DNA from 2 places in the Shewanella sp. SR43-4 genome. Region 1 is predicted to be linked to the other one. Evidence: predicted binding sites of a transcription regulator. Region 1 holds the regulator's gene; the other holds the start of a gene.
What was found. The regulator MetJ, encoded in region 1, represses methionine synthesis genes. The targets are predictions, from matches to a motif close to TAGACGTCTAGACGTCTA.
Positions count from the first base shown of each region.

Region 2: a site for MetJ is predicted at 4,128-4,145, ahead of metH (methionine synthase). Genes of this name have one in related genera too.

Region 1 is NZ_JACJEB010000001.1:295,504-312,178, reverse strand. It holds gene H5123_RS01435 (TAXI family TRAP transporter solute-binding subunit) at 1-939, shown strand, start outside; gene H5123_RS01430 (TRAP transporter permease) at 1,040-3,097, shown strand; gene H5123_RS01425 (DUF1850 domain-containing protein) at 3,097-3,501, shown strand; gene H5123_RS01420 (manganese-dependent inorganic pyrophosphatase) at 3,595-4,518, opposite strand; gene H5123_RS01415 (YhcH/YjgK/YiaL family protein) at 4,738-5,199, opposite strand; gene H5123_RS01410 (alpha/beta hydrolase) at 5,305-6,360, shown strand; gene H5123_RS01405 (LON peptidase substrate-binding domain-containing protein) at 6,574-7,152, shown strand; gene H5123_RS01400 (pseudouridine synthase) at 7,264-8,244, shown strand; gene H5123_RS01395 (tetrathionate reductase family octaheme c-type cytochrome) at 8,336-9,730, opposite strand; gene H5123_RS01390 (DUF3373 domain-containing protein) at 9,793-11,505, opposite strand; gene H5123_RS01385 (cytochrome c) at 11,658-11,987, opposite strand; gene H5123_RS01380 (sulfite exporter TauE/SafE family protein) at 12,297-13,034, opposite strand; gene metJ (met regulon transcriptional regulator MetJ) at 13,229-13,543, opposite strand; gene metB (cystathionine gamma-synthase) at 13,751-14,920, shown strand; gene H5123_RS01365 (bifunctional aspartate kinase/homoserine dehydrogenase II) at 15,061-16,675, shown strand, end outside.
Region 2 is NZ_JACJEB010000005.1:31,223-47,897, forward strand. It holds gene cobT (nicotinate-nucleotide--dimethylbenzimidazole phosphoribosyltransferase) at 1-881, opposite strand, end outside; gene H5123_RS06850 (iron ABC transporter permease) at 968-2,074, opposite strand; gene H5123_RS06855 (ABC transporter ATP-binding protein) at 2,067-2,876, opposite strand; cobalamin riboswitch at 2,955-3,091, opposite strand; gene H5123_RS06860 (histidine phosphatase family protein) at 3,212-3,925, opposite strand; gene metH (methionine synthase) at 4,346-8,062, shown strand; gene H5123_RS06870 (lipase family protein) at 8,202-9,344, opposite strand; gene H5123_RS06875 (DUF6795 domain-containing protein) at 9,387-10,040, opposite strand; gene H5123_RS06880 (DUF6795 domain-containing protein) at 10,553-11,041, shown strand; gene H5123_RS06885 (lipase family protein) at 11,074-12,234, shown strand; gene H5123_RS06890 (DUF3465 domain-containing protein) at 12,602-13,048, opposite strand; gene trxC (thioredoxin TrxC) at 13,143-13,565, opposite strand; gene H5123_RS06900 (type II secretion system protein) at 13,743-14,282, opposite strand; gene H5123_RS06905 (acetyl-CoA hydrolase/transferase family protein) at 14,564-15,850, opposite strand; gene H5123_RS06910 (PAS domain-containing methyl-accepting chemotaxis protein) at 16,408-16,675, shown strand, end outside.

The DNA of each region.
Region 1 (16,675 bases):
CGTTTTTGCATGATTGGCGCAGCTGCTGCGCTGTCTATTAGTACCGCAGTTATGGCTGCGCCGACATTTATTAACATCCTCACCGGCGGAACCAGTGGTGTGTATTATCCTATTGGAGTTGCACTTTCACAACTCTATAGCAAGGGTATTGAGGACTCTAAAACTTCTGTTCAAGCGACTAAAGCTTCTGTTGAAAATCTTAACTTATTACAAGCGGGACGAGGTGAGTTAGCCCTTGCATTAGGTGATTCTGTGTCTGCAGCATGGGCTGGTGATGCTGACGCTGGCTTTAACAAACCACTGGATAAGTTACGTGTGATTGCGGCAACCTATCCAAACTTTATTCAAATTGTCGCCAATAAAGACGCTGGGATTAATAGCCTTGCAGATTTAAAAGGTAAACGCATTTCTGTCGGCGCCCCTAAATCAGGTACTGAGCTAAACGCACGCGCTATTTTCAGCGCTGCCGGCTTAAGCTATGACGATATGGCTAAAGTCGAGTTTTTGCCTTATGCCGAATCTGTTGAGTTGATTAAAAACCGTCAATTGGATGCGACGTTGCAATCATCTGGCCTAGGTATGGCAGCCATTCGAGATTTAGCAGCAACAATGGCGATTAACTTTGTTGAGATCCCTGCTGATGTGGTGGCTAAAATCAATAATCCTGCTTACCAAGTCGGAGTGATTACAGCCAATACTTATGAAGGTCAAACGGAAGATGTCAGTACCGTTGCGATTCAGAATTTACTTGTAAGCCACAGTAAGGTCTCTGATGAAATTGCTTATCAAATGACTAAGCTGATGTTTGAAAACCTTGACCGTTTAGGCACAGCGCACTCTGCGGCGAAAGATATAAGCTTAGAAACGGCTACTAAAAACTTACCCATCCCATTACATCCAGGTGCTGAACGTTACTACAAAGAAGTGAATGCACTGTAATCTTATGCTTCTTTTTGTGAGCGCTTGCTTAACCTTAAGCAAGCGCTTAGTTGTTTTTTAGACACACCGATTTTAGCTGTAGTAAGTGTAGAGGCGTACCATGAGTGATCCATCCAATAACCAGACTACTATGTCTGAACATGGCTTAAGTGCAGATACCCGCGATTGGCCAAAAGCATTGTTTTTTGTGGCGCTGATTTTTTCAATTTTTCAAATTACCACAGCTGCATTTCATCCGGTTTCAACCCAAGTATTACGCGCAGTGCACGTGGGTTTTTTATTATTAGTGGTGTTTATCAGTTACCCCGGTATGGGCAAGAGTCAGCCATGGCAACCTTTGGCGTGGCTACTTGGTTTAGCGGGTATGGCAACAGCTGTGTATCAATGGGTGTTTGAAGCAGACTTAATTCAACGCTCTGGTGACTTAACCCAAAATGACATGATAATTGGTGTGGTATTAGTTGCGTTAGTGTTTGAAGCGGCAAGGCGAGTGATGGGCATTGCACTGCCTATTATCTGTGGTTTATTTTTAGCTTATGGTTTATTTGGTGAATATTTACCGGGTGAATTAATGCACCGGGGCTATGGTTTTGACCAAATAGTTAACCAGTTAGCCTTTGGTACAGAAGGCTTATATGGCACACCAACCTATGTTTCAGCGACTTATATTTTCTTATTTATTTTGTTCGGTGCCTTTTTAGAACAAGCCGGAATGATCCGTTTATTCACCGATTTTGCCATGGGCTTATTTGGTCACAAAGTCGGTGGGCCAGCAAAAGTGTCTGTGGTGTCATCGGCACTCATGGGCACCATTACCGGGTCGGGGGTTGCTAATGTGGTCACCACTGGACAGTTTACCATTCCACTTATGAAACGCTTTGGCTATCGTTCAGCTTTTGCCGGCGGGGTCGAGGCCACGTCCAGTATGGGTAGCCAAATTATGCCGCCGATTATGGGCGCTGTGGCTTTTATTATGGCCGAAACCATTAACGTGCAATTTATTGAAATTGCTAAAGCGGCGATGATCCCTGCGGTATTGTACTTTTGCTCAGTATTTTGGATGGTGCATTTAGAGGCAAAACGCGCCAATTTATCTGGCTTACCCAAAGATCAATGTCCTGATCCATGGGCGGCGATTAAGTTACGTTGGTACTTACTCATTCCGTTATTTATTTTGATTGGCTTGTTGTTCTCTGGGCGTACGCCACTGTTTTCAGGCATGGTAGGTCTAGCACTGACCGCCATTGTGATTTTAGGTTCGGCGATAATTTTAAATGTATCATCTGCTGTGATGCGTTTTGCTTTTTGGATAGCACTTGGCGTGTTATGTGCTGGCTTCTTTCAATTGGGCATAGGGGTGATGTTTGGCATCATTGCCATACTGATGGTGATGTGTTGGTTTGTTAAAGGCGGCAAAGCAACCCTAACATTATGTTTACATGCATTAGTTGAAGGTGCCCGTCATGCCGTGCCTGTAGGTATTGCCTGTGCGCTGGTGGGGGTGATTATTGGTATCGTCTCACTTACGGGTATAGCCTCTACTTTTGCTGGATATATCTTGGCGGTGGGCCAAGATAATCTGTTTTTATCGTTAGTATTGACCATGGTAACTTGTCTTATTTTAGGCATGGGGATCCCCACTATCCCTAACTACATTATTACCAGTTCAATAGCTGCTCCAGCATTACTCGACTTAGGTGTGCCGTTAATTGTGTCGCACATGTTTGTGTTTTATTTTGGCATTATGGCTGACCTCACTCCACCGGTTGCACTAGCGTGTTTCGCGGCCGCGCCAATAGCAAAAGAGAAAGGCTTAAAAATCAGTTTGTGGGCTATTCGTATTGCGATTGCTGGGTTTATCATTCCTTTTATGGCGGTATACGACCCCGCGTTAATGCTCCAAAGTGGTGGTGTGCTAGAGACTATTTTTGTAGTGCTAAAAGCAACCGTTGCGATTGGTATTTGGGGGGTGATTTTTACCGGCTACTTATTACAAAACCTTTATTGGTGGGAACGTATTTTAGGCTTTGTTGCTGGTGGCTGTTTGATTTTAGCGACGCCATTAAGTGATGAATTAGGCTTTGGTTTAGCTCTGGCATTTATTTTACACCACGTATGGCGCGCTCGTAAGCTCAAACGTTTAGCGCAGGACCAATAATGCTAGGGTTATGTTTAGGGCTAGCTGGCACTATTTGGGCGCAAGTGCCGGCTGAAGAAATGACTCTGTCTTGGACGCACACGATTGAAAAAATTCGTTGGGCCGAAGATTATCGTTTAACGAATGAAGGTTTTATTTTAGAACAAGCCAGGGTAAAAGGCAGTGGTGCAGGGATGGAAATTCCTGCCGATGCGGTGTTAAAAGATGGCAGTTGGCACTACAAACCCAATTTACCTATTTTGCCAATCCTAAAGTTAGGCAGAACTCCAGAAGCGGGGGATTATCAGTTATGTGTTTCATCGGCTCAGGCTGGGCAACAATGCCACCCAATGAGTTATTGGGTCGGTGAGCCTACCACTAAACAGCCCTCCATTGAGCTATGGGGCTGTGATATACCAGTATGAGTTTGGTGTGTTAACCATGCCGATAAGATGTATTAGAGATAAAAAAAGCTGAATCAATTGATTCAGCTTTTTTATTGAATTTTTTACCACGACTTACTTTGCAAATGCATCTTGCAGTGCAGGTACAACTTGTTTTTTACGGCTTAATACGCCGTCTAACCACACGCGGCCATCAACGGTAGGCTTACCGTAAGCACGCTCGGTTAAATCTGCTGAATCAGAAACCACTAACATTTCTGAACCTTCTTTCATGATATCGGTTAGCAGTAATAATACGCTGTGACGATTGCCTTCGACTTTCAATTTAGCTATATCAGCTTCTAAATCAGCTTTGATGTCGTCAAATACAGACAAGTCGATCACTTCTAATTGGCCAATACCAACTAAGTTACCGTTCATGTTGAAGTCTTTAAAATCGCGCATAACTAGATCACGTGCTGGCGTGCCTTCAACTGCTGATTTTACTTTAAACATGTCCATGCCGACTTCTTTAAAGTCTTCAACACCCGCTATTTCAGCTAATGCTTCGACACAACGAATGTCTGCAGTGGTACAGGTTGGTGATTTGAAAATGACAGTGTCACTTAAAATGGCGCACATCATGATGCCAGCGATGTTTGCTGGAATTTTTACTTGGTAAAAATCGTACATCATTTTGATCACTGTGTTGCTACAACCCACTGGGCGAATCCAACATTCTAGCGGAGTAGAAGTGGTGAGATCGCCTAATTTGTGGTGGTCAACAATACCGACAATAGTTGCTTGAGCAATATCATCTGGTGCTTGAGTAATTTCTGAATGGTCAACAATGTAGACTTCTTCACCAGCATAGCTGGTTTTGTATTCAGGTGCTTCAAAACCAAATTTCTCTAAAATAAATGCGGTTTCTGGTGATAACTCACCTAAACGGGCAGCAATAGCTGGTTCACCGATTTGGTTTTTTAAATATGCTAATGCGATTGCACCACAAATTGAATCTGAATCAGGGATCTTGTGACCCACTACATACATTGCCATTGAAACACTCTCCTATAAAGTTACCATGATTTTAACAAGGATTAATCCTGATAGCATTAAAAAATACCACTTGAGTTGTTTAGCGCATCACCGGAGTGTTATTACTAATGATTTGAGTCATCCATTAATAAAAAGCCCCAAGCTAAGAGTCTCAAGGCCTATTGTATTCTATAACCTAAAATAGCACATATGAACTTAGCTATCTTTTATGTAAGGCCATTAAATTCGAACTTTAATGACTACTTTGCGGACTTTCTGTGGGGTTGCGCTCGTACCAGGCATATGAATGTCACCAGGGAAAAATAGCGCAAACATCCCCGCCTTTAGCGGAATAAATGCTGCGTCATCTTGGTTCGATTGAAAATCGAATTCGGCGTAATCATGCTTATCAAAATATGGCTTAGAAGGGGTTTGGTTGGCTAAAGGTAAATAGCCAAACTCTTCTTCACCGCTAACCACATATTGCACATCAATATATTGACGATGAACTTCAAATGGCTCTGTTTCTTTGGGTTTAGTTTCATAATCATTAATGATAACGAAAATATCTTTGCCTTCGATTGGGTAGTTTCCTACCTCAAGTTGGCTAAAGTCGGTCTCGGCAAGATGGGCTAAAGCTTTGGCTAATCTCGGGCTGAGTGACGTATATAGATGACGGTTAGTTAAAGTATCAACAATCATAAAAATTCCGTAAGATAATAATCACAAAAACATCATAGCGTGTTAGCGTTAAAGCATACAGTTTTAGCAAGATATCAGCATTACAAATATAAGAAGGATTGTACATTGCCTGCATTACGTTTACTTGCTGGACCAACTGCTTACGAACAACTTGAAGCGAACGGCTTGCAACAATCATTATTTACCCAGCTTTTTGCTGCTTCAGGCGGGCCTAAATGGTTGGCGATAGCGGGCTTAGATAAATATTTATTTAGTGAGTTTTTTAAACAACGCCAAGATCCGCTCTATACCATGGGCGCATCGTCGGGCGCATGGCGCTTATCTTGTATGGCACAACAAGATCCCTTAGCGGCTTATGAAAGATTAGAACATTTTTATATCCATCAAGATTACCAAAAAAAACCAACGCGTGAACAAGTCAGTGCCCAAGTATTGCACATTGTGGATGGTATTCTGGGTGAGCAGCAAGGTGCTGATATTATTGCTAATCCGTTAATTCGCCATCATATGGTGGCGTGCCGCGCTCGGCATTTAAATCGCATTCAGGCCAAGTTTGGCTTAATGATTGGGCTGTCTATGGCGGCTGTGAGTAACGTGGTTAATCGTAAAAGCTTAGGTTGGCATTTTGAGCGGGTAATTCTGAGCCATAAAGATGATGCATCACCTTTTAGGCGCTTAAAAGATTTGCCGACTAAGCATGTTGAATTAACTCAAGACAATATTCGTCATGGACTATTGGCCAGTGGATCGATCCCGTTGCTGCTTGATCCGGTTAAAGACCTGCAAGGATCGCCAAAAGGCCATTATTACGATGGCGGCATTACCGATTACCATTTTGATATGCCATTACCCGCAGCAACTGGCTTGAGTTTATATCCGCACTTTTATCCTTATATGAGCCCCGGCTGGTTTGATAAGTCCCTGTTATGGCGCAAAGCCAAAGCCAATTACCACAATGGCTTAATTTTAGCACCGAGTAAGCAATTTATTGCCAGTTTACCCTTTAGTAAAATTCCAGACCGTGAAGATTTTAAGCATTTAGATACCCCAACTCGTATTGCTTATTGGCAGCAAAGTGTACAAAAAAGTCAAATATTAGCGGATGAATTTGCCGAGATAGTCGCCTCTGGCACGATAATGGATCGTATTGAACGTTTGTAAAGTGGCCACTCTCTGAGTGTTTTTTGTCCTGTTTGTGAAAGATAGTCTTATTGAACTAGGTCTATTGAAATAAGACCAAGTGTAAATGGCTGGTGACGTCGGTAATAAGCATTATTTACACTGCTTAAGTTGTTGAAATATTAACCACTGCTACACTTGTCTTATTGATTTGACTTTAGTTCAGTAACTTCACCTATGGTGTAGGAGGCTGTTATGCAAACAAAAGAAGTGGCATTACTTATCCAAGATGGAGTGTTATTGCCAGGTGGTCGACTTGAAATTCGAGTGGTGACACCGAGCGATTTACGTATGGTTGCCGATGTACTCAAAGGCCACTATGGCTTAGCATTCGCGCCATTGAAACTCAATAGTGAGCCGCCTTGTTACATTGCCGTTACCCAATGTAATATCATTGATTTCAACCAGTTAGACGATGGATCTTTAAGCATTATTATTGAAGGTTTACAGCGGCTTAAAATATTATCTGCAGCAAAAAAACGCGACGGTTGCTGGATAGCCCGCGCGCTTCCTTGCGCTAATTGGGATCATGAACCTATTGCGGGCGAGTTTGAAATTATCAGTGCCGCACTGGACCAATTTTATCAAGTGAATCCAGATTTACTGGAATTGTATTCACAAACTCATTTAGAAGATGCTACTTGGGTTAGTCAGCGTTGGTTAGAAGTCTTACCTATGTATAATCGCGATAAGTTGATTCTTGTCGAGCAACCTAACTGCCATAAAACCATGGATTTTGTCCTGCAGTTGCTTAAATCGCATGTGGATGTATGACGCATGACGTGGCTTATTGAGATAGTGATAATCAAGATACAATCTGGGCCTAGCCTGATAAGATAGCGTTATCATTTTGCCATTTGTTATCTTCATATAGCCAAGTTATTTATGCCTAATTCAGCAAACTATAGCAAGAGTCACACTCAATCAGCCTCCAAAACAGCAACCGCCGCCATTGCCGCTCAACCTTCGTATATTGTGTTACCACGCGCGACTGAGTTAGCGGGCAAGCAATACCAAACTGTGTTGGAGTTTTTGGTCGATCATTTTCAGCAAATCGATGTCAGTGTATGGCAACAGCGGATTAACGATGGCAAAGTGCATTGGCTAAATGGTGAATTAATTACCGCAGACAGTGCTTATCAAGCTACTGCGCGGGTATATTATTACCGTGAAGTGTTAGCCGAAACGCAAGTGCCGTTTGCAGAGCAAGTACTGTATCAAGACAGTCATACCATTATCGTCTACAAGCCGCATTTTTTACCTGTAACGCCAGGTGGTAATTACGTTAACGAATGCCTAGTACATCGATTACGTATTGCGACAGAAATTGACACTGTTGCACCCGCTCATCGGCTCGATAAGGACACCGCAGGGGTGATGTTAATGACACTCAATCCGCAAACTCGGCATGCTTATCATCAATTGTTTTTAGATGACAACATCACTAAAAACTATCAGGCCATTGCAAAGATAACCCCGCAATTATTGACTCAATTAGCTGATAATAGCTGTGCATTACCTATCCACTGGACGGTGAAAAATCGTATCGCTCCAGCCAACCCAAGCTTTACTATGCAGGTGATCGAAGGTGAGGCCAATAGCCATTCTGAAATCAGCTTAGTGGCAGTAAAAGGTGATTTAGGATTATTTGAGTTAAGCCCAATTACTGGCAAAACTCATCAATTACGAGTGCATATGTTGAGTCTAGGCATGCCTATCATCAATGATCGCTTTTATCCGGTGTTACAACCTAAAGGGCCGGATAATTTTGATAAACCATTACAGTTATTGGCTAAACGCTTGCGTTTTATTGATCCTGTCAGTGGTATTGAACAAGATTTCCAGTGCCAAGGTTTAGCTTTTTAGTCCATTTTTAACGACTAAAAAACCGCCATCAATATGTTGATGGCGGTTTTGGGTTTGATATTCGTCTTTTATACTAGAGATTTATGCGACTTTATTCTGCTTTAGCGTGCTTAATCCCTTTGCTGTTTTTCATTGGATCGCCATCATAACCAAGGGCTTGCCAGTTTAAGCGTTGGCCTTTGTTATGGCAGTCATTACACTGTAATGCTTTATCTTTTGGTGACACCATATGGTTGATACGCCACCACATTTCGGTTTCAACAAAACCATGTTTACCGCTGTACTTAAGTCCTTTTTCTACCATGGTTGGGTTCGCTTCCATACCCAGTTTGGCCGCTAAGTCCCAATCAAAGTCAGTCCAGTAACCACCTTTACCGTATGTTTTAGGGGTCAGTAATATATTGAGTTCGGTGTCGTATATTTGCTTACCTGTATGCACTTTAAATGGATAGATTTTAGCTTTAGGGTCTTTTATATCACCTAATGGAAAAGCTAATTTTACCACTGTAGTTGGATCAATTTTGTCGCCCGCCATGTAGGCATCTGCGTGACCGTTAAACCAAGCGTATTGTGGTGGAACGTCTTTTTGCCAAATAAAGCTGCCTTTCTTTTTCATAAAGGTGTGCTTGCCATATTGGTCTGTAGTTTCAGGAAGATCTTGTCCTGCCTTTGACCAGTCCCAACGCATTTTAGTGGGTTCATTTTTAGCAAATGACGGTATATGACAGGTCTGACACGCTACTGTTGCAGTATGTGTATTAAGCTTTTTATTTTTGTGAGGCGCGGCATCATGGCAGTTTTCACAGCCAATTTTGTTTTCACCACCAGGTGATACGCCCATAGCGTTACCGCTGATTTGATGATTTTCAGTGACGTGACAAGTTTGGCACTGGAAGTCATTACCGTCGGTGTCCATGTGGACATCGGTTGCCTTGTCTGGGTAAGCCATCGATGAGTCTAAATCACCATGTTTAACGGCATCACCACCGCCGCCGTAGAAGTGGCAACTGCCGCAATTATCACGCACGGGCGCTCCCACATTCTGTGCTACGTTCGTTAAATTGACTTTGGCTAACGGTTCACCTGCACCAGCTGGATCTTTAATGTACGTCCCTGTTGTGTCATGACATACCAAGCAATCGACTTTGGTCATGTCTTTAAAATCAAATGTAGAATCTTTCCAACCATAACCCGCATGGCAACTGGTACAACGTGGTTCATTGCCAGAGATCGACACACAAAAGTTGTTGATGCTATTTTTCTTGCCTCTTTTAACAGTGCGACCTGGCAGTTTTTGTTCTAACTCCCAAGTCCAGTGGGAAGATTTCATAAACTCTTCTGCATGTTCTTGATGGCAGGTTAAGCATTGTGTTGTCACCTCGGTGCCGCTGGTAAAAGGCCCTTGTAACGCCTCTTTGTGGTTAAAGGCAGCCTGTGCACTACTGCTTAATAACAGTAATACAGCCAGTGCTGATAATAGTTTCATGGTGTTTGTCCTTACCCCTGAGCTTGTGCTCAGGGGGGCCAAGTTAGAAGGTTAAGTGAGTGTTAGAAGTTAACGGTCAGTGAGGCATTGACGTCATAGGCAGTGTCAACCACAGGCAGCATTGAGTAGGCACTACCGGCAATCACATCGTCAATTTTCTGAGGAGCACCCACTGGTGAGCCACTTCCGGTATATTCATAGTCGTAATACAAACCGGCTAACTTGATAAACATTTTTGGATTAATATCAAAGATATAATAGGCTTCGGCAACATGACCGCGGGTGGCTAACTTACTGCCGATTGGGTCGTCTTGTGCTTGGGTGAAGGGACTCCAGTATTTAGAGCCGTAGTTATATTCCAAACCGAATTTACCGAAGGGGGCAGGGATTTGCATACCCACATAAATGCCATAACCGTCTTTGGTGTCGCTATCAACGGTTTCTTTTGGCACCATAATGATTTCAGTACCTGTGCTATTAAGTTCGGCTTCAAATACCGCATCGCTTAACATGCCGCCGAATAAACCGGCATTGCCGTTCGGTTCTGCACGAGTCCAGCCGAGTGAAGCAAACACTTTCATATCGTCATCGGATTCATAGGCATAACCAAGTCCACCTAAGTACATATCACCAATCACACCGCTTGGTTGCACGCGGGTGACGAAGTTAAAGTTGTCAAATTTTTGCATGTCTTGATACATGGTTGGGGCAAAGATGCCTGCCAGTTGAGTTGGGAATGCCATGGTGCCTGTAAAGCCATCATTGACATCTTTAGCACCGAATAAGGTGAACTGTAAGAAATGGTTACCGTCATTAATCAAGTCGATATTAAACCCGCCGAGGTGGGTGTCTTTAGTGATGATGTCACCAAACAATTCGCCATTACCGTACTGTGACTCAAAGCCTTGACCGTAACAAAAACGTACAGTTTGCCCTTCAGTACCTGTGATATCACCTAAGTTGTAACCTAAGGTAAGACCATCGAAGTTGAAATTGACTAAGTGGCCTGACGGTGTGCCGCCTCTGAGTTCATTTTCACGATAATGGCTTGGTGGGCCATAGGTTGAAGGACGACGCCCAATAGAGAGGTAAACGCCACTATCGTTAATATCTTTCCAGTTAAAATAGGCGCGCTCTACTTTTAACTCATCACCACTGGTGCTACCGCTACTGGTGCCATCCATGGTGAATGAGTTCCACGAGTCGAATACTTTAACCCCAGCTGAGTCTCCCCAACTCTTAAACATGGTTAAGCGTCCGGCAAAGCTGACGTTGTCCCATACTTTGGCATCAATGTTTAGGCGTAACCGGGTAGTGTAAAATATGTCGTTATTAATATCTTGTTGGGTTTTTTGGCCTAACACCATTGGCATAATGCCTTGCAGCATACCGCTTTGAAACGCGCTGGCTAAATCAGGATTAGCCATCATCATTTGGCCCAATGGTGAGGTGGCACTATTTGGATCGCCAAATGCTCCTGACATGGCTTTCGCGCCAAAATCAGAAAAGTTAACGTTCATGGCAGGGTTCCATGTGACATTTTGATAATGTAATGAGTGTGCTTTGGTTCTAAAGTCACCAGTGATGGACACTCTGTCCAGTGCCGTATGGCGCTCAGTTTTATCAACCCGTGAGTTTAAGTCGTCAAGATCTTCGGTAATGGTGGCCAGTTGTTGTTTAAGATCGGCAATTTTTTGTGCATCGGTGTCTGCCGCTAAGCTAGCGCCGCTCATGAAAAGCGCATTAGCTACAAGTATTGATATCAGAGTTCTCATCATCTTTCTCTCCCCCTAAACTTGCCAAATGTATAAGCTGATGTGGCAAATTTTTGGTGTAAAAATCCCTGAGGCTAAGCCTCACTATTTTGTCAGTTTGGTTATTGGCTGATGTTGACGCTTAAGACGACAAGGCCCTAAGCTGTAATGACTTAGCCACAGGTTGCTGGTTGGTCTGAATCGGCTGCGTGGTCATATAAAAACTGTTGAATATCTTTCAAGTCTTTTTCTGATAGCGCCTCGAAAACAGCAGGTTTGGCTTTATGCATATCACGGGTGAAAAAGCGATCCCACTGGCTCATGGTTTTGGTCATAGGGGTGAGCTCTTTGCCTTCACTATTGGCACTGTGGCAAGCTTTACATTCTTTTTTATAAAGATGTTTACCTTTTTTAGGGTTACCACCTTCTGCAGCCATTACTTGGCTACCAAGAGAAAATGCAATCGCGATTGCAATACCAACTTTAACGTAAATGTTCATCATTTTATCCTCTACAAAGCTTTTTATGGCTGGTGCCTTAGCAACATATATTTATTGTTTTGCTGTAAATAATGTTACCTAAAAGGAGGTAGTGTTAATTTGAAGTAGATCATATCCATGAGAAAAAACTAATTGAAAAAAAGTTAATTGATAAAAATCTAATGGAGTTGATGTGATGCAGATCTATTGTCTAGAGGGTAATAGTTTGCTAGAGGATAAATTAACGTTTAGTGACAGGGATTCAGCCACATAAAATAATGCGCAGCCCTGTTTATTGGAAGGTCATTTGATAAAGAGAATCAGTGAGTGGCGTTAAATTAATGCGATTGTCGACTTTATTACTAATATTGTTGCGCTAATGCTACACAATATTAATGTCGCAGCCCGGGTTTTCTCTTTATCGACACGGCCAATTAATCGACCAGAGACAAGGTAGCCTGCAATGACTGAGGGGAGTAATAGCAGTGATAGCCATAAATGTTTTACTTCAACTAAGCCGACAACGGCTAAAATAGCCAATGCGATTAATGAGCTAAAGACAAAAAAGGCTGATAGCGCCGCCCTAAATTGACTGGCATCTTGACCGGCAAGTAAAATGGCCATTGGTGGGCCGCCGATCGCAGCGATATTGCCAAATATGCCCGAAAATACCCCAGCGATAAATAAACTGATGCGATTGATTGGTGCGGTAAAGCGAAAGACGCTTAGGATAACGGCAATAAACACGATTGCTGCAATCACCAAGCCTAGTATGGCTTGTGGTGCAAACAGTAATAACCCTGCACCTAAAAATCCTCCTGGAACACGTCCCAGTAAGGCATATTGTAATCCATTAAACTGCAGGTGGCCGCGCTCTCTAAACAAGGTCATTGCAGAGATTGCAAAACCCATGGCAATAATAGGAACAGGAACTAATTGAGGATTAACAATATACAGTAGTGGGCTTGCTACAACGGCTAACCCAAAGCCAATTAAGCTTTGGGTTAGCGCGCCAAAAAATACAATAATTGATGCCAGTATCAAAGTGGTTGGATCGATAAATGACATCATAATTTCTCTTTAAAATATTACTGCTTATAGCAATCCACATTGAAATTGGATCTATTTTAGGCGTACAGCAACTTTGCCTTTAAAAGACTGCCTCGAATACCACGCTAATCATTTTCGCTAAAAGAGCAAACTTCAATAAGGATTGGTATCAATGGGCAGTTTTAAAGTCGGTGAGGGATTCATTAACCTGTAGGTTATTCGAGCTCTTCCCATTCGATACCCATATCATCCATTAACTTTTTCGCTTCACTTGGAATGCTATCAGGCTGATCTTTTGATAAATCACCGTCATAAGGTAATGGTTGACCTGTGTACGCGTGCAAAAATGCTTCGCATAGCAGTTCACTGTTAGTTGCATGGCGCAGATTATTTATCTGGCGACGCGTCCGCTCATCTGTCAGTACTTTTAATACTTTTAAAGGGATAGAAACCGTAATTTTTTTTACTTGTTCATTTTTTTTGCCGTGTTCGGCATATGGGCTGATATATTCGCCATTCCATTCAGTCATTAACTTACCCTTAACGATAAATACGCTGCAGATTTTAAACCGTTACAATCTCTAGTCAAATTATTGCTACTATTTAATCCCGATGCAAATAGATTTCTCGATGTTTAGACGTCTAAACGTCTATTTTGGTTGACTCAGGGAGAACTCTTCGGTAAATTTGGACGTCTAGACATCTATTGTGTGTTTGTGACTTTTTAGGAATCAATTATGACTCAGTATCAAAGTGCCACTTTGGCCGTTCGCCAGGGTATAGAAACAGACACACAACATGGTGCTATTGTGCCGCCGATTTATTTATCGACCAATTATTCATTTGATGGCCATACTAATCCTCGCGAGTTTGACTACAGCCGTTCAGGTAATCCGACGCGTTGTATATTAGGTGAGGCGATTGCAAAACTTGAGCAAGGTGTAACTGGTGTGGTGACATGTACCGGCATGGCGGCCATTACCTTAGTGACCAGTTTGTTGGGCCCAGATGATTTATTGGTTGTGCCGCACGATTGTTATGGTGGCAGTTACCGTTTATTTACTAACCTGGCCAAAAAAGGTCAATTTAAGTTATTGGTTGTTGATCAAACTGATGCGCAAGCGCTGGGCAACGCGATAGCGCAAAATCCCAAAATGGTCTGGTTAGAAACGCCATCAAATCCATTACTGCGGGTAGTCGATATTAATGCGATCAGTATCGCTTGCCATGAGGTTGGCGCGTTAGTGACGGTTGATAACACTTTTTTGTCGCCAATATTACAACAACCTTTATTGTTGGGGGCCGATATCGTTATTCACTCAACCACCAAATACATTAATGGTCACAGTGATGTGGTCGGTGGCGCTGTGGTGGCTAAAGATGCTGAAGTGGGTGAATTATTACATTGGTGGTCAAACACCCTTGGATTAACCGGTTCTGCTTTTGATAGCTATTTAACCTTACGTGGCTTAAGAACGCTGGCAGTCCGCATTCGTGAGCATCAACGTAATGCGCAAAAAATTGTAGAATTACTCAATGCCAGTGATGTGGTTGCCAAGGTGTATTATCCAGGGCTAAAAGACCATCCGGGTCACGAAATTGCCGCAAAACAACAACAAGGTTTTGGCGCTATGTTAAGTTTTGAATTAACCGGTGGCGAAGCTGAAGTGGTGGCCTTTTTACAGGCATTATCTTTGTTTAGTATTGCTGAAAGTTTAGGCGGAGTGGAAAGTTTAGTTGCTGTTCCTGCCACCATGACTCACCGTGCAATGGACCCACAGGCAAGGCAGCAGGCTGGTATTAAAGACACTTTACTGAGATTATCTGTCGGTATTGAAGATGCAGATGACCTGCTCGCGGATATTCAAGCCGGTCTCGCCGCTGTTACTGCGATAAAATCAGCTTGAGTTGGCTTAATTCGAGTTTAAGTTTGCTGTGGTTCCGGCCAAATAAAGTAAAATAGAAAATATGCACTTGCCACACTGTTTATTTCAAATTAGAAGTATAGCTGTCGCAATAAAAGTCTTAGTTGTTTAAGGAGTTAGTAATGACGCGAAGTCATTTACATAAGTTTGGTGGTTCAAGTTTAGCGGATGCAGATTGCTATCGCCGTGTTGCCCATATTTTGCTTACACATGGTCAAAGTGATGATTTAGTTGTGGTATCGGCCGCCGGCAAAACGACTAACTTTTTATACAAATTACTCACTCTGCGTGACAGCGGTCAGTTATGGCAAGAAGAGCTTCAAGTGCTGATCAGTTATCAGCAGACATTAATTGAACAGTTATTATCAAATGAGCTGGCTCGTGACCTACGTGAGCGCCTGTCGACTGACAAATCGCAATTAGTCAGTTTATTGTCTTTAGAGCAGCGTAATGACTACCAATTAAACCAAGTGGTCAGTTTTGGTGAGCGTTGGTCTGCACGCCTTATGGCCGCATTGCTGAGAGAAATGGGTGTAACAGCCACTCATGTGGATGCGTGTTCTATTTTGGTTGCAGACGAAGGTGCTATTCCCAATATTTTAGTGGCGCAATCGCGTGAAAAAGTACAAGCCTTACTCGCTTTACATCCGCAAGAGCGTTTAGTTATTACAGGTTTTATTTGTGCTAATCGTCATGGTGATACGTTATTGTTGGGCCGTAATGGTTCAGATTTTAGTGCTACCTTAATTGCCAGTTTAGCCGACATTGAGCGTGTGACGATTTGGACTGATGTTGAAGGGGTATTTAACGCCGACCCGAATAAAATTAATGACGCTAAATTACTCAAGAGTATGTCACTAGCAGAAGCGGATCGCTTAGCTCGTCTAGGCTCGCCTGTGTTGCACTCACGTACCTTACAGCCATTGTTTAATACTCACGTAAGTTTAGCCGTGCGGTCCAGTTATGCTTCACACACTGACTTTACCTTAATTGCTCCACTGAGTTCATCAGCCAGTGCACCCGTTGTGACTAACTTAAATGAAGTGGTGTTGTTTAGTTTTAAAATGAACGCTGACATTGAGCCGTTACTGACTATTTTAGATAACGTTGGCATTACGCCTTTAGCTTATTGGTCGCTAGCACAGAATAAGATTGAACTTGCACTTACCCTAGAGTGCCAGAAACAAGTACAGGCCTTATTGACGCAATACAGCAGTGAGTTTGGTATTGACGAGTTAAGTGCCCAAACTGATTTAGGTTTAGTGGCCCTTGTCAGTGCTGATGCGCATCACTTTAGACGCAGTTTTGCCCGATTACTTAGCCGCGATGCTAAACCTGTTTATCAAGATTCACTGAGTTTAGTCACCTTAGTGCCGCAAGCTCAAGTGAGCTTATTGACTCAGAAAGTGCATCGTCGTTGCGCTGGGCCAAGAATGCGCATCGGAGTGTTATTGTTGGGCGTGGGTAATATAGGTGAGGCGTGGATTGATTTATTTAAACGCGCAAGCCCTGCATTGGATCATGAACTTGAGGCTACTGTTGAGTTAGTGGGTTTAGTCGGCTCGAAAAAAGCCTTAATCTCTAATGACGGAATTAATCTCGAGCAATGGCAACAAGATTATCAGCAGCACGGCATTGAATGGGATTATGACAAATTGTTTGATCAGTTGGCACTGTTATCATGCGATGAAATTGTCGCACTCGATATCAGTGCCAGTGCAGCGTTAACCTTACAAT
Region 2 (16,675 bases), on a different contig from region 1:
TCTTGCGACTCGTGAGCAAAGATTAAATAGTCTCTTGATTGTGGGGATAATTTTACCGCAACTAATGCTGCAGCAGTAGCGATAAAACCATCAATGACCACTAATATTTTTTGCTCTGCGGCTGCTAAAATAGCCCCAGTCATTTGCACGATTTCAAAGCCCCCCACATGAGCTAAAATAGCCTCTGGAGACACTAAAGCAGGCTGATGCAATGCCAAAGCTTGATTAATTAATTGTGTTTTGGTGACCAAGGTTGCATCGTCAATGCCCGTGCCTCGGCCAACACATTGCTCAACTTCAATATTTAGCATTGCTGACATTACCGCCGTCGCGGCAGACGTATTACCTATGCCCATTTCACCTAAGGCAATCAGATTACAGCCGCCAGCAACATGACGCATAACCAGCTGGCGAGCTAACTCAAACCCTTGGGCGACTTTTTCAAGCCCCATAGCAGCACACAAATGCATAGCGTGAGTACCAGCGCCTAAGCGCTGATCGATAACGCTCGTTTGCCCTGTCAGCGGTTGTAATATACCGCAATCAATAATTTCAAGTTCAAAGCCGACTTGACGACAAAACACGTTAATTGCCGCGCCGCCTTGAACAAAGTTATGCACCATTTGAGTCGTCACTTCGCTTGGCGCAATCGACACGCCATAAGCGGCAATACCATGGTCGGCAGCAAACACTAACATAGTTGGCTTAGTGATTTGCAGCTGTGAACTTAATCGCTGCTGATTGCCATTATATTGCACCCGAGCAACCTGTAATGCCAACGATTCTAGTTGACCTAAAGCCCCTAGCGGTTTGGTTTTTTGATTAATCTTATGCTGGATGATGTCATCAACATCTGGATTAACGGCTTCTATAACAAACATTTCAACTCCAACAACTTGGGCTAATAAATTTCAACATGATGCGCATAGCAATTCTTATAAAAGTTCTTATACCTGTGTCTAAATAATTAGCGCCGTTGACGTAAAATAAACAAGAAAAACACACTGCCTAACGCTGCTGTAATAATACCAACGGGCAATTCTTGATTAAATAAAACACACCGCGCTATCACATCAATCCACACCATAAATAAGCCCCCCAACATCGCGGTTAAGATCATCGGCTGACGCCCAGAAAACAATAACCTAACCGTGTGCGGGATCATTAAACCGACAAAACCAATGCCACCACACGTTGCCACTAGCATTGCCGTAATAAGCGAACACAGTAACAACATACTTAAACGCAATTTAGCGACATTAATTCCTAAGGTATGCGCGGTTTCATCTCCCGCTTGCAGCGCCATGATTTGTCGTCTAAAGGTCAACATAATCAATAAACTAACCCCTACCGTTACACTCGGTAACAGTAAGTTAGACCAACTGGCTTTGGCAAAACTGCCTAAACTCCAAAACAGCACTGATGCCGCAGCCTGTGGGGTCGAAAAATACAACAACAAACTGGTCAATGCACCAAACAGAAACGAGGTCGCCACACCGGATAACAACATACGTTCAACTTGGCTACTTCGACCAGGTCCTGACAACATAAACACCACCAACACAGATAAACTGGCGCCGATGAATGCTCCTATCGGAATACTTAATGTCGACCAAGACCACCAAGGTTGTGCGGTAAAGTTTGGCGCTAGGGCAAATACCCCTGAAAACATCTCGGCAAACAAACCCGTTTGACTGAATAACGACACCACCAACACCGCACCAAATGACGCCCCAGAGCTAATGCCAAACAAATACGGGTCAGCTAAAGGATTGCGGGTCACGGTTTGTAATACACTGCCCGCTATAGACAAACCAGCGCCGGCGACAAAGGCCAATAAAATTCTCGGCAAGCGTAATTCAAGCACAATACGTTGAGTTATCTTAACTGCATGCTCACTGCCATCAATCGCACTCGGCATGTCGCCGCCTAATAAGGTATTAAATATCATTAATACGTCATTTAGATGAATATTGGCCGCCCCAAAACTGGCGGCAAAAATCGGAGTAAGCAGTGTAACTACAACCAACAAGCTGAAGTAAACATAGTAGCGACGTTGGGATGCATCAATCATGATCAGGGCCCACTTTGTGGCTGGGTTGGTAACCATAAAAATAACTAATCAGGGGTTTTGCGTGTTGTGGATGAACATTAATGTCGCAGCACACACCGAACACATCACTAATTTGTCGCTCGGTCAGCACTTCAGTTGGAGTGCCTTTAGCAATTAACTGTCCGTGATCGAGTAGTAATAATTTATCGCACATCGCACTGGCTAAATTTAGATCATGTATCGATGCGATAACGCTAATGCCTAATGATTTGACCAGTTCAAGAATTTGAATTTGATAACGAATATCTAAATGATTAGTGGGTTCATCTAAAATAAGAATATGCGGTTGTTGCACGATAGCGCGGGCAATAAGTGCACGCTGTTTTTCACCACCAGATAACAGTTCATACTGTTGCAGTGCTTGTTGCTGCAAGCCCACTTTGGCTAATGCGCTTAATACACGCTCACGGTCTTGGACGGTATTAGGATCAAACAAACCTTTATGCGGCGTTAACCCCATGGTCACTAACTGCTCGGTGGTCATGTCAAAATAATGCGGCGTATCTTGTTGTACCACCGCAATATTTTGCGCTAGCAACTTAGATGAAAACTCACTGATGGGTTTGGAAAAAATAGCAATATCGCCGCTAGTGGGCACAATGTAACGATACAGGCAACGTAACAAGCTTGACTTACCCGCGCCATTTGGGCCAATTAAGCCTAGCATTTGACCTTTAGGCAGACTGAAATGAATGTCAGCCAAAATCATTTTATTATCGACTTGCCAAAAAAGATGATTTACATCTAATACAGACTCAGACATGCAAGTAACCTCGCCATGTCCAATTAATTAACACATACATCGATTTAATCACTCCCCTAAGTCACCCGCTTAGGTATGGATAATGAGGCGATTCAAAGCTGGTATCTGACTTATGCACCAATACTTAATTGATCCATTTACAGTTGCGGGTACAGTTTGGGCTTATCCCAATTCCCAATACCTTGAAAGGCACTACTTTTTAAACTATCGTGTTGAAGATAATCATCTTAACGACATGATGTTAATACAAAAATATTAAGCTAGTCATTTTAACACCATGATATTGAGACTATAACGACGATGACAGTAACGCTATAACACGACTCTGGTGGTTCTCAAGTCTTAGGCCAATGTAAGGTAAAACTCACTTTAGCGGTTTTAGTATCCTTTATTGGCGGCTGAAAACGATCAATATTATCAACATCGTCAGGCCAATACACATCGAGCACCATAATAGCAGCATAGGGGATCGCTAGGTTAGCGAATAATCCGCTACATTGGCCTGTATTGAGTACATATCCGACTAAACAGCGCATTACGCCACCATGAGTCACCACTAACGCATGGGGACAATCGTCACCATTAGGCTTTTGTTGAGCACTATCTGTCTGCGTAAAAGAGCTCCACAGAGCATCAACGACCGTCATTAAGCCAGCTTCCACTCGTGCGGCAAAATCGGTTACCGACTCAGCCTTGTCTGGTGTATTTTGTGCCAGCCAAGGGTTATCCCAATAAGCATCAAATTGTTGTGGGTTTTGCTGATAAATAGCATCAAATGATTGCCCATCCCAGACACCAAAATCAATTTCTTGTAGTGAAGATAAAGTGGTTAACGGTAACGATAGTTGCTGTGATAAAGCTTGGCTAAATAACTGACAACGCAACAACGGCGAACTAAATACATGACTAATCGGATATTGCTGCTCGATAAAAGCTTGCTGCATTTGCGTCATACCAATATCGGTAAGCTTCACATCGGTGCGGCCGCGGAATATCCCTCCACCTTCACACTCACCATGGCGCATTAATATTATCTTGGCTCGCTTCATTGACATAAACCTCAGTTAGAGAGTCATAAACATTTATCAAACAGTGCCTTGCACTGCTAACACAGAGCAAATGTACCCTCAATTTAATTAACTATTCTGATGTTAACTTACTTATCCAGCTATCGAGTAAATCAAATTAAATCAACTTGCGCCTCATTGAGCTTAAATCAGCCTTGCTCTAGCGGTAAAAATTCGCGTACTATGGACGTCTATACGTTTATATGTCCAAAATACTATCTTAACAGGTCAGCATATAAAAGGTCATCATTATGAGCAATAGCTCTGATCTACAGTAGCAACCAAAAATTGCCTGTAGTAGCTGTAATAAACAATGATGTTATCGCCCTACTCTGGTAAAAATAAGGGTATGCTTATCTCAATTAAGGTATCAAGCAACATAGTGATAAAAAGGTAACTGTTATGGCGAAATCGACTTCTTACAGTCAAACACTTGAACAACTTAATGCATTGTTAGCGCAGCGTATTGTGATTTTAGATGGCGCCATGGGCACCATGATCCAAGACTATAAGTTGGAAGAAGAAGATTATCGTGGCGAGCGTTTTAAAGATTGGCATTGCGATGTTAAAGGCAACAATGACTTATTAGTACTCAGCCAAGCGCAAATTATTAAAGATATTCATACCCAGTACCTGTTAAACGGTGCCGACATTATTGAAACCAACACTTTTAATGCCACCACCATCGCCATGGCCGACTACGATATGCAGTCTCTGGCTGCCGAAATTAACCTAGCCGGAGCCCAAATTGCCCGCCAAGCTGCCGACGAAGTGGCTGCGCAAACAGGTTTGCCACGTTATGTTGCTGGCGTATTAGGCCCAACTAACCGCACCTGCTCTATCAGTCCAGACGTTAACGACCCTGGGTTTCGTAATGTCAGTTTCGACCAATTAGTCGACGCTTATGTCGAATCCACCAGCGCCTTAATTGAAGGCGGCGCCGATATCATTTTAGTTGAAACCATTTTTGATACCTTAAACGCCAAAGCTGCTCTATTTGCGATTGAAAAAGTATTCGATCAACTCGGCGATCGCCTACCTGTTATGATCTCAGGCACCATTACCGACGCCTCAGGCCGCACCTTAACTGGGCAAACCACAGAAGCCTTTTATAACTCTTTACGCCATATCAAGCCGTTATCGATTGGCCTTAACTGCGCCCTTGGACCAAAAGAGCTGCGCCCTTACGTTGAAGAATTATCGCGTATTGCCGAGTGTTATGTTTCCGCCCACCCAAATGCTGGCTTACCTAACGAATTTGGTGGCTACGATGAAACCCCAGAAGAAATGGCCGAAGTCATTAATCAATGGGCTCAAGAAGGCATGCTCAACATTGTCGGCGGCTGTTGTGGTAGTACACCCGCTCATATCAGCGCCATTCGTGAAGCGGTACTCAGACACGAACCCAGACAGATCCCAGATCTGCCCGTGGCTTGTCGTTTATCGGGCCTAGAGCCTTTGACCATAGATAAAAATTCGTTATTTGTTAACGTCGGCGAGCGCGCCAACGTGACCGGTTCAGCTAAGTTTTTACGCTTAATTAAAGAAGAAAAGTTTGAAGAAGCCTTAGATGTCGTGCGTGAGCAGGTTGAAAATGGCGCACAAATTATCGACGTCAACATGGACGAAGGGATGCTCGATGGCGTCGCGTCAATGGCAAAGTTTTTAAACTTAATCGCCTCTGAGCCCGACATCTCTCGCGTGCCAATCATGATTGACTCATCAAAATGGGAAGTGATTGAAGCCGGTCTTAAATGCGTCCAAGGCAAATCGATTGTTAACTCGATTTCGATGAAAGAAGGTGAAGCCAAATTTATCGAACAAGCCACCTTAGTCAAACGCTACGGCGCTGCTGCCATTGTAATGGCCTTTGACGAAGACGGCCAAGCTGACACTCGTGAGCGTAAAACTCAAATCTGTACTCGTGCTTATCGCATTTTGGTCGATGTTGTCGGCTTTCCACCAGAAGACATTATTTTTGACCCTAACATTTTCGCCATTGCCACAGGTATCGATGAACACGACAACTATGCCGTCGACTTTATCGAATCGATAAAAGACATCAAAGCCACCTTGCCACATGCAATGATCTCAGGCGGCGTGTCTAACGTGTCATTCTCGTTCCGCGGTAACAACCCAGTGCGCGAAGCCATTCACGCGGTGTTTTTATACCATGCCATTCAAGCGGGAATGGATATGGGTATTGTTAACGCAGGTCAGTTAGCCATATACGATGACATTGACCCTGAGCTAAAAAAACGGGTTGAAAACGTAGTTCAAAACTTACCTTGTCCAGTAGCCGACTCAAGTAACACTGAACAATTGCTCGACATCGCAGAAAGCTTTAGAGGCGATGGCTCACAAGTGGCTAAAAAAGAAGATTTAGCCTGGCGCAGTTGGCCAGTATCGCAGCGTTTGTCGCATGCATTGGTTAAAGGTATTACTGAATTTATTGACGAAGACACTGAAGCTGCCCGCCAAGAAGCTGTGCGTCCACTGGACGTGATTGAAGGGCCATTAATGGACGGCATGAACGTGGTCGGCGACTTATTTGGCGCAGGCAAAATGTTCTTACCACAAGTAGTGAAATCGGCTCGGGTAATGAAAAAAGCCGTCGCTTACCTTAATCCTTATATCGAATTGGAAAAGGTGGCAGGCCAGTCAAACGGGCGAATTTTAATGGTCACCGTAAAAGGTGATGTGCATGACATAGGTAAAAATATCGTCGGTGTGGTTCTCGCCTGCAACGGCTACGAAGTGGTCGATCTTGGGGTAATGGTATCGGTCGATAAAATTCTCGATGCAGTAAAAGAGCATAATATCGACATCATCGGCATGTCAGGTTTAATCACTCCAAGTTTAGATGAAATGGTGCACAACGTGAAAACCTTCCACCGTGAAGGCTTGACCATCCCAGCAATTATCGGTGGTGCAACCTGCTCTAAAATTCATACTGCAGTAAAAATAGCACCGCATTATCCACATGGCGCCATTTACATTGCCGATGCATCTCGTGCTGTGCCTATGGTGTCAAAACTGATTAATAACGCCACTCGCCAGGCGACCATCGACGAGGCTTACGCCGAATACGACATGATGCGTGAAAAACGTTTGTCGCAAACTAAGCGTAAAACCATCGTATCGATTGAAGCGGCGCGTGATAATCGTTGTCAACACGACTGGGAAAACTACACCCCGTTTACGCCTAATGTATTAGGCCGCCAAGTATTTGATGACTACCCGCTAGAAGACCTAGTCGAACGTATCGACTGGACGCCGTTCTTTAGAAGCTGGGAACTGCACGGTCATTACCCTGAAATTTTAAAAGACAAAGTCGTTGGTGAAGAAGCGGTTAAATTATTTGCCGATGGCCAAGCCATGTTGAAGCAAATTATTGCTGAAAAGTGGCTTACCGCCAAAGCAGTAATCGGTTTATTCCCAGCGAATACCGTTAATCACGACGACATTGAGCTTTACACTGATGAAAGCCGCAGCACATTAGAAATGACCACCCATCATTTGCGGATGCAGCTTGAGCGCGTGGGTAACGACAACTTCTGTTTGTCTGACTTTGTTGCACCAAAAGATTCAGGCGTTGCCGACTACATGGGCGGTTTTGCGGTGACGACGGGGCACGGTATTGATGAACATGTTGCCCGTTTTGAAGCCAATCACGATGACTACAATGCGATTATGCTCAAATGTTTAGCAGACCGTTTAGCCGAAGCCTTTGCCGAGCGCATGCACGAACGTGTTCGTAAAGAATTTTGGGGTTATGCCGCGGATGAAGTGCTCGATAACGAAGCGTTAATTCGCGAACGTTATAAAGGCATTCGTCCAGCGCCAGGTTACCCAGCATGCCCAGACCACACTGAAAAAGGTTTGTTGTGGGATTTGCTCAAACCCGATGAGACTATCGATTTAAACATTACCGAAAGCTTTGCCATGTACCCAACAGCTGCAGTTTCAGGCTGGTACTTTGCCCATCCCAAATCACGCTATTTTGGCGTAACTAATATTGGTAAAGATCAGGTAGAAGACTACGCTAAGCGTAAAGGCATGACCTTGGAAGAGACAGAGAAGTGGCTAGCGCCAGTATTGGACTATGACCCGGAGTAGACTGCCCCAGAATAGAGAGTGACCAGAGTAAAAACGATCCTGTTATACAGGATCGTTTTCTAAAATATGAACATAAAAACATTAGGCGATAAATAGAGTTTCTGCGACCAGAATTAATTATATTAAAACTCTAAGGTATTTATACACTTCTAAATGCTTTTTTGGCATTGTCATATAACCGAGCCAAAGTGATATCAAACACCCATTTTATGAATGAAAAAGTATACTTAATCACGGTAACAGCAGGCTGTCCTGCAAAAACAATCATATGTCCTAATAATCCTTTTAACTGCTCTTCAAAGCCAACAACATTTGCAAGATCACAAGCAAATTTTGCCATGAGATCATAAGCTGTAGCAATTGTTGTCCCGCCAGCTTGTATTGCCGCAATCAACCCTGTACCACCACCATCAATGATAAGTGTCATTAAAGCAGCAGCAATTTTACCTGCCCAATGGGAAGAGTATGTCGTTTGTAATCTATTTTCATAATTAAGGATGACTCGCTGATACATAGAACCAGCGGTTTGGCTGTACATATCATCCCATTGCTCATAGTTCGTAGTATTAACATAACCGGGTGCAGTATCCATACTATGTGCTTTATGGTTTAAGCCTTGCTCTCTCACAGGTACATACTCATTGCCATTAATGTGTACATGACAGAAAGGCCAAACAGGGACTTTAGGGACAGGATCAGAACCATGAACACAGCGATACACCTTATCAATTCGAGCACTACTTTTAATAGCGAAGTCTTTATAACCAACTCGAGGACACCCAAAAGTATATAAATAAACGGTTTTATTATATTTAGTTTTAACCCAATTCGCGACTAAAGTCGCTAATGCACCACCTAAACTATGACCAATACAATGGATAATACCTTTACTATTTAACACTTCAGGTTTATCTAAGTATTTAGCTAATCCATCTCTAAAAGATTCAAATGTTGTTTGAAAGCCGGTATGAACTAAGCTACCTGATTCATTACTTTTTGAGTGGGCGGTTATATCGGTTACCGCATCCGCTAAAGTATTTGTTCCTCGTATTGCGATTACATGGTCGCCTTTATGTTGCTGACTATGTCCTTGACCAATGAGTAAAAAGCCTGTCGTTTCGCGCCAAAAGAAACCACCAGAAGATGCTTGCTGAACATCATCTGTACTAAATTTGAAATGCTTCTTTACTCTTCTATCTGGAAGTATTTTCCCAGAGGGATTCTTAATATCATAAGCTAGCAACGCTAGCAAAGAAGCTATATTTGGGGCTATAACACTCATATTTCATCCTTAAAATAAGTAGGCGAGACTAAATTAATAAATTTAGTCTTTTAAATCATCAAAGCTCTTAATTTCTTCTAAATTTTCCCCATAATAAACAGAAAACAATTCACCTTCCCAATAACAAATAGAAGCTATTGGTTGGCTTGACCTCAAACCAAACTGAGTTAAATCGACTTCATATTGTAATTCTTTGTTTTGTAAGTCTGCATTTAATTGCATTAAATACTGATTTAAATAAGGTACTGAAGTCCAATTTTTACTTATAAACCAAAGCCAGTAATACTTATCTTCCCCATCTTTTATCTCGTCAAGATCTTTCTTAATGTAAATCTCTTGCCTAAGACGAGCATCTTGCCCAAAAATATTACCAGGGGCATTTGACTTAACTTTAACCTCTTTAAATGAAAACTCACCATTTGTATCGGTTAATGCATAGTCAATAACAGGTTCGCCCTTATCATAGCCACCATAGGAGAGCTCTCTAACAATCTCCATACCCGAAACTGGAATACCATTATGAGTAATACGCCCTTTCACAGGAGCCGACAACTCAACTTCATATTGCTTCAAAAATCCAAACACTGCATCATCTCCTTCGGGGTAAGCATATGAAAAAAAAACAATCACAAATAGAAATAATGAAACCGTAAGCAATAAAAGGTAACGATATTTATCAAGAAGACTATTTAACACCCTCTCTCCCTACTCATTGATATAGATAAAAATAAAAGCTACAGATTCATGGTTAAAAAGAGACGTAATATAGCGCTTTTAATACTTATTGGCTGCCTAATTTTACACAAAAAAAACTCTTTATCTATAGCCCCAAATAGTGTCAAAAAAGCACTAAAAACATTAATTGTAATAATTTTATCTTTACCTCTAAAACCAACAATATTGAATCCATACCAAAAAAATGCTTACTTCAACGACTTTACCCATTGGTTGGATGATGAAACTAGGCCAGACTAGAACATCTCAATCAAACATACCCATTTTCATTATTACACCATAAAAAATAGTCATTTATAATAATAGATACCCTTAAAGAATCACTCTACAATAACGTCGTTTAAAAAATAATCGTATGAATGACAAAACAGGGAGTTGCTTCATCTATGGCCTATAGAGCATATATTGGGATTTTTGCATTCCTGACTCTCATCGTCGCCGTTAGTTGCTACTCGGAGGAGTCAATGTTTAGCATGTTTAAAAAAGTCGATGTCGAAGTGTTTCCTCAAGTGATAGGTAGCTTAACCCATGAGGGAAAACCTCTAGCCGGTATCAAGCTGAAAAGGGGTTATAAGTATTCTGGTGTAATGGAAGAAATAGAATGGGATTACACCACGACTGACAATGAAGGGAAATTTAGCTTTCCTGAAATTATTTACAGTACAAGTCACCCTAACAAGCCTTTCGCCGAAACGCGCGTTGCGCAAGCAATTAAAGTCGCAGAAGGTGACTATACAGACACTTTTCTTTGGTCAACAGTGGCTAGAGGCGAGAAACATATATCTTATCTAGTCGAGCGATTAGCACAATTAAATTGTGACCTAGCTAATGAAGCCATTAGTCAAGAAGTCATTGATGAAGAGTTCCCCAGCGGAGTTGTGCGATATCAGATATTCAGTATTTGTCGCTGGCCTGAACTGGAAAAATTAGAAATCGAGAAGCAAAAAAGATTCGGTGAATAGCAAATAACAATACTAGTTAACAAGGAATGTTTATGACTCAATTAACCCCTAAATTAGCCTCAGAGCTTGCAGCTAAAGTGTACGATGTAATCGATTTAGAGTTAGTACAAAACTTTGGTAACCCATATATTAACAAACACTTTACATTCAACAATGTAGGCATAGGAAAAACTGGCGGGTTTATTTTTAATCGCCAGTCAGGTTTTGCGGCGATGGGGTTAGGCAAAGGACAATACCAAGGAGATGCTATCATAGCGATCCGCGGCACAGAATTTAGTTCTGCAGCAGACTGGGCTACAAATGCGCAAGTTGGCTTAAGTGTCGGTGATGGTAGCCAAATAGTGCACGCTGGATTTAATAATGCTTTTACTTCATTAAGACCGCAGTTTGCGACTTTTTTAGATAAGTGGCGTACCTCAAACCCTGGTAAGGCGATACATTTTGTCGGACATAGCTTAGGAGGAGCAATCGCCTCACTTGCTGCCGACTGGGCATCTGTTAATAATTACGCTTCAAATATTAATTTATACACTTTTGGTGCCCCAAGAGTTGGACAACAAGGTTTTGCCACCGCTAATACCCATAGACTAAATCAAATTTTTCGCTGCACACACGGCGCCGATGTAGTCCCTAAAGTGCCTTTATGGCCTTTTATTCATGCACCTTATCAAGGTGTTGAATATCGCTTAGATAACAGTCAAGGTTTGAGGATTAGTGCTCATGGTATGGATCCTAAAGCTGGGGCTGAACCAGGTTATTTAGTCTCTGCAAACACTGAGCATTGGGGCCATTTACACGTTAAAGCTAGCGAATATTTAAAGCCGGTAAAATTACGTTATGAAAACCGCAATCAAGCAAGCTATTCAGATCAGTGGAGCGACAAACTCAGTGCAGCATTAATTACTGTCTTAAAAGAGGCAGGCTATTATGGTGCAATTGTAGCGCAAGCGACGGCTTCTTACGGTTTGACATTCTATGATCTTGTCGCCAAAACCCTTGAAAAAATTGCAGCAGCGGCAGATTCTTTCGCCGACGATGTCAGAGGCCTACTCGGCCATATGTTGTCTTTTGCAGGGGCTGTAGTCACAACCGTAGTTGACTTAACTTATGCCACTATTCGAGCCATTTTCAATAGAATGCTTTCACGCTTGTATAGTAGTGTAAAAGAAGCGATTAAGTCAGTTCACAAATAATAATTATAATGACGCTAACAAAGGTCTCGGTCACTGTAATATATCATCAGGACCGGGATCTTTTATTTACGTACCCGAATACGTAAGTAATCCCTTATCCTATTAACTGATCCATGATGTATAAGTACCAGACTCCCGAACTCTATTATTCCCCCATTAAACTTAGCTTCATATTGACACTACACACTTATCTTTACTGACACTAAACTCATTTAATCGACTCTAGCCATTGGTTAAATGATGATGCAGGCATGGTACTGGATCGTTGTGTAACAACTTTACTCGGTTCAAATATCATTAGGTAGAAATAAACGGATAGTAAATTGAGCGAATTGTTAAGTTTACTGAACCTAAGTCAAGCGACTGTTTATTTATAAATACTGCCATTGTGCTTCAACCAACCGTCAGGGTGTTGTCCACGTGGGTCGTGGTGAGTCCAATGAATAACGCCGCCTTTGTTGTTAAATTCATAAACGCCGTAAAACTCGACCGTATCGCCGACATTTAAGTTTTCTATCCGTGGGGCTAAATCAATATTATGGGCAACCAATAGCGTGTTACCGCCGGCAATTTTCAGAATAAATTGTTGGTGGCGACTGCCTTTCAGATCGTCAGCAAGTATTTTTACCACATACCCTGAACCACCAACTTGAAGGTTACTTAGCTTATTATCAATAGCATTTTGCAACACACTATCACTGTCAGCGGTATAACCAGCATAAACGTTTTGTACAATTTGAGTGGTTGAAACCTTTCGGTCTAAAAAGCTAAATAATGCGAGGCCAAATAAGCAGATAACTAAGATTTTTTTCATGTTTATCAAATCCTTTTAAACAACAATCAAAATAAAGCTAAGCAAAAACGCGATAGTTTATCGCGTTTTTAATGAGTAATCTAACGTCCACAATCTATTTAATCGACTCTAGCCATTGGTTAAATGATGATGCAGGCATAGCGCCCGATTGCTGTGCAACAACTTTGCCTTGTTTAAATACCATCAAGGTTGGAATAGAGCGAATATTGAATTGGGCAGCGAGAGCTTGTTGCTCTTCTGTGTTGAGTTTGCCGAAACGAAATTTGGGTTCCCATTTTTTAGCTGCTTGAGTAAATACTGGGGCAAAGTTTTTACACGGACCACACCAGCTAGCCCAAAAGTCGACCACCAGTGGCAGTTCTGATTTATTAGCATGGTGACTAAAATTTGCGGCAGTTAGTGTTATCGGCTCACCCACAAATAGGCTCTGTTTGCACTTTCCACAAGTGGGTTGTTGTTCAAGACGTTCTTCAGGGACGCGATTTAAGGTATCGCAATGGGGACAGGCTGTTATCATGATTAGACCTCATCAACTTCATTATTGAGACTATTAAATCATAAACCTAGATGGTGTGTTAAACGAATAATCGTTTAATCTTCTTTATCATATTATCGCCTGCGGCACTAAAGTGTTAGCCGTTAGTGGCCGCAGGCCATAAGCGAAACAGCAACTCAGTGGATGACCACTGAGTTATTAACACCCTGTAATTACCTTGGTAATCTCTGGTTCACCAGCAGTCTTCCAATGATATTGGAAGTAACAACTCGTCGCGATAACCTCAGCCGATGTTGGCTCAGCTACAGCCAAAACACCTTTGGGTGCTGCAGCAAGAATATAACTCCCACTCAATGTGTAAATGCGATAAGCCCAGTCATTAACGTCCAAACCTGCTGCTTTGAATATCTCTGGTGCAGAAGTATAACCAGCGTTAAAACCAGTTCCGGTTGGATTGGCCGCAGCAGCCCAAGGCTGGTAATTACTGCCTTTTATACCAGAAAACTCAACAGTATCAGTTAATGTATTACCCGATGTCAGTGTTTTGGTTTTAAATAAAGTGACCGCTGTTTTGATCGACCCTGTCGCCCCCTCAATAGCGGCTATATGGGCGTCAGTTTTTAAATTGATAAATTTAGGCGCAGCAACAACTGCCAAAATGCCTAAAATAATAATAACAACCACTAGCTCTATCAGAGTAAAACCTGATTGGCGTGAACCTTTTGTTAATGTACTCATACGACGAATACCCTCTGATACAGTTAATGGCCAAAGTTTATATCAATTCAGTAAGCTAATAATAGTTAAATGATTATAATTAAGTCACTATTTTTTAGTGAATTATTGCCGATTAACCTACCCCAATATTCACCGTCATTATAGTGATTTTTACTCCGAGGTTAATCGTTGCAAGCAGCGTGAGTCGTTTAATTCATCAATCTAATATAACCTGTAGATACAACAAACTAAGTACAGACTCAATAACATTGGCGTAATGACTAGAGTAATCTAGGGTAACGCTAAACCTTAAGTCGCCAAGTATCAAAGGTTTCTCGGCAAAGCTGCTCTCTAAACTTAGGGTGGGCAATATCAATCAGTGCTCGGGCTCGCTCGCGTAACGATTTACCGCGTAAATAAGCGGTTCCATACTCGGTGACAATATAATGCACATGCGCACGAGTGGTTACTACGCCAGCCCCTGGCGATAATACTGTGCTAATTCGTGACACAGTGCCATTAGCTGCTGTGCTGGGTAATGCTATGACAGATCGCCCTCCTTCAGATAATCCTGCCCCTCGGATAAAGTCCATCTGGCCGCCTACGCCTGAATAAATTTGTGTCCCTAATGAATCAGCACACACTTGGCCTGAAATATCGACCTGTAACGCTGAGTTTATTGCCATCACATTGGGGTTTTTACGGATAATAGCCGTGTCATTAACCTGCTCAATATCCATGAATATTACCGAAGGGTTGTCATCTACAAAATCATAAAGTCGTTGGCTACCCAATGCAAAGCCTGTCACAGTCTTGCCGGGATGAACTTTCTTACGACTATTGTTTATCACTCCAAGTTCAATCAGATTAAGCACCCCATCAGAAAAAAGCTCTGTGTGTACGCCCAAATCTTTATGTGCGGTTAAACATGCCAGCACAGCATCAGGGATCGCACCTATGCCCATCTGTAAGCAAGCACCATCACCCACCAGTTTTGCCACATGTTGGCCGATAGCCAGGCTGATTGCATCGCTTGGAGCGAATAAATGTTGTGGTAACGGCATGCTCTGCTCATACACTGCGGCCAACTTATTATAATGAATAAAGCCATCACCATGAGTACGAGGCATCATAGGATTAATATGAGCAATGATTTTACCCGCCATTTGGCAAGCCGCTAGCGTTGCCTCGACCGATATGCCTAAAGAACAGATACCGTGTTTATCCGGTGGAGACACTTGGATAATGGCAGTATCGATGTGCTGCTCGCCAGAACGAAACAATTTAGGCACTTCAGAAAGAAAAATGGGAACATAATCGGCATCACCTCCTTGTAGCAACAACCGCGTGGGTGATCCGGCAAAGAAGCAACGATGGCGAATATGATCCTTTAAACGGAGATCACTTAACGACTCGGCCCCCTCGGTATGTAACTGCAATAATGTTAAACCATGCTTTGTTAACGCATGTTTGGCTAACGCATCGAGCAGTAATATGGGGGTTGCCCCCATAGAGTGAGTCCATAAGGTTTCACCATTTTCAATAAATGAAACGGCCTCTAATGCACTGCTACAAATTATTGGTTTCATTAATATTACTCAACATAATGACGCTATTGTGATGTCAGGGCCAAGCTAACGCTTTACATAGTGTTAACGAAGCTAAGGTTTAGCTCAAGCATAGAGTTAAGTAAATGAGACATAGAGACATTAGGAATGATCAAATCATTGCTATGGGAGAATTGAGCCTGAAAGTAACATTGAGGACAGTCTCGAACAAGCCACAGAACCAGCATGTGCAGCGATTAAACCACGCCTATTCGGAGGGTTAAATGCAGCCTCTTCTGGCAATACAAGGCCAAGCTTGCGATCGTAAACTGTTGATACCTTCCCCAAAGACAAAACGGAATTACGGCTCAAAAAAACCAGCAAGGTGAATTAACAGTAATAAGATGATTTATCGCCACTAAGCTAAATAATCATTAAAATACTGACTTTTACTTGAGGAAATATTAATATATCTGGTCTACAGTTTTGATACAAAACTGATCTATTGCGTTAATTATTACGTATCAGTACAAATAAAACCTGCCTATTAAGCTAATTCATCTCAATAACTTAATTAATAACTCTTATTGGAATTCTATATGTTGATGTTTAATGGTCGCTTAAAGCAAGAAAATGAACAATTGAAAGAAGAATTGTTCTCCATGCAGCAAGTCAGAAAAAGTCTCGATAGTGAGATGATATCAATGACACTGGCTGCTGATGGCAAAGTGACTGAAGTAAATCAACATTTTACTAATGACATGTTGTTTCAACAACACTCTCCCATTGGACAACAGTTAATTGATATGGTGCCTCAACGCGCCAGAGGAACAGCTCATTACAAGTCAATGTGTACTGCGATAAAAC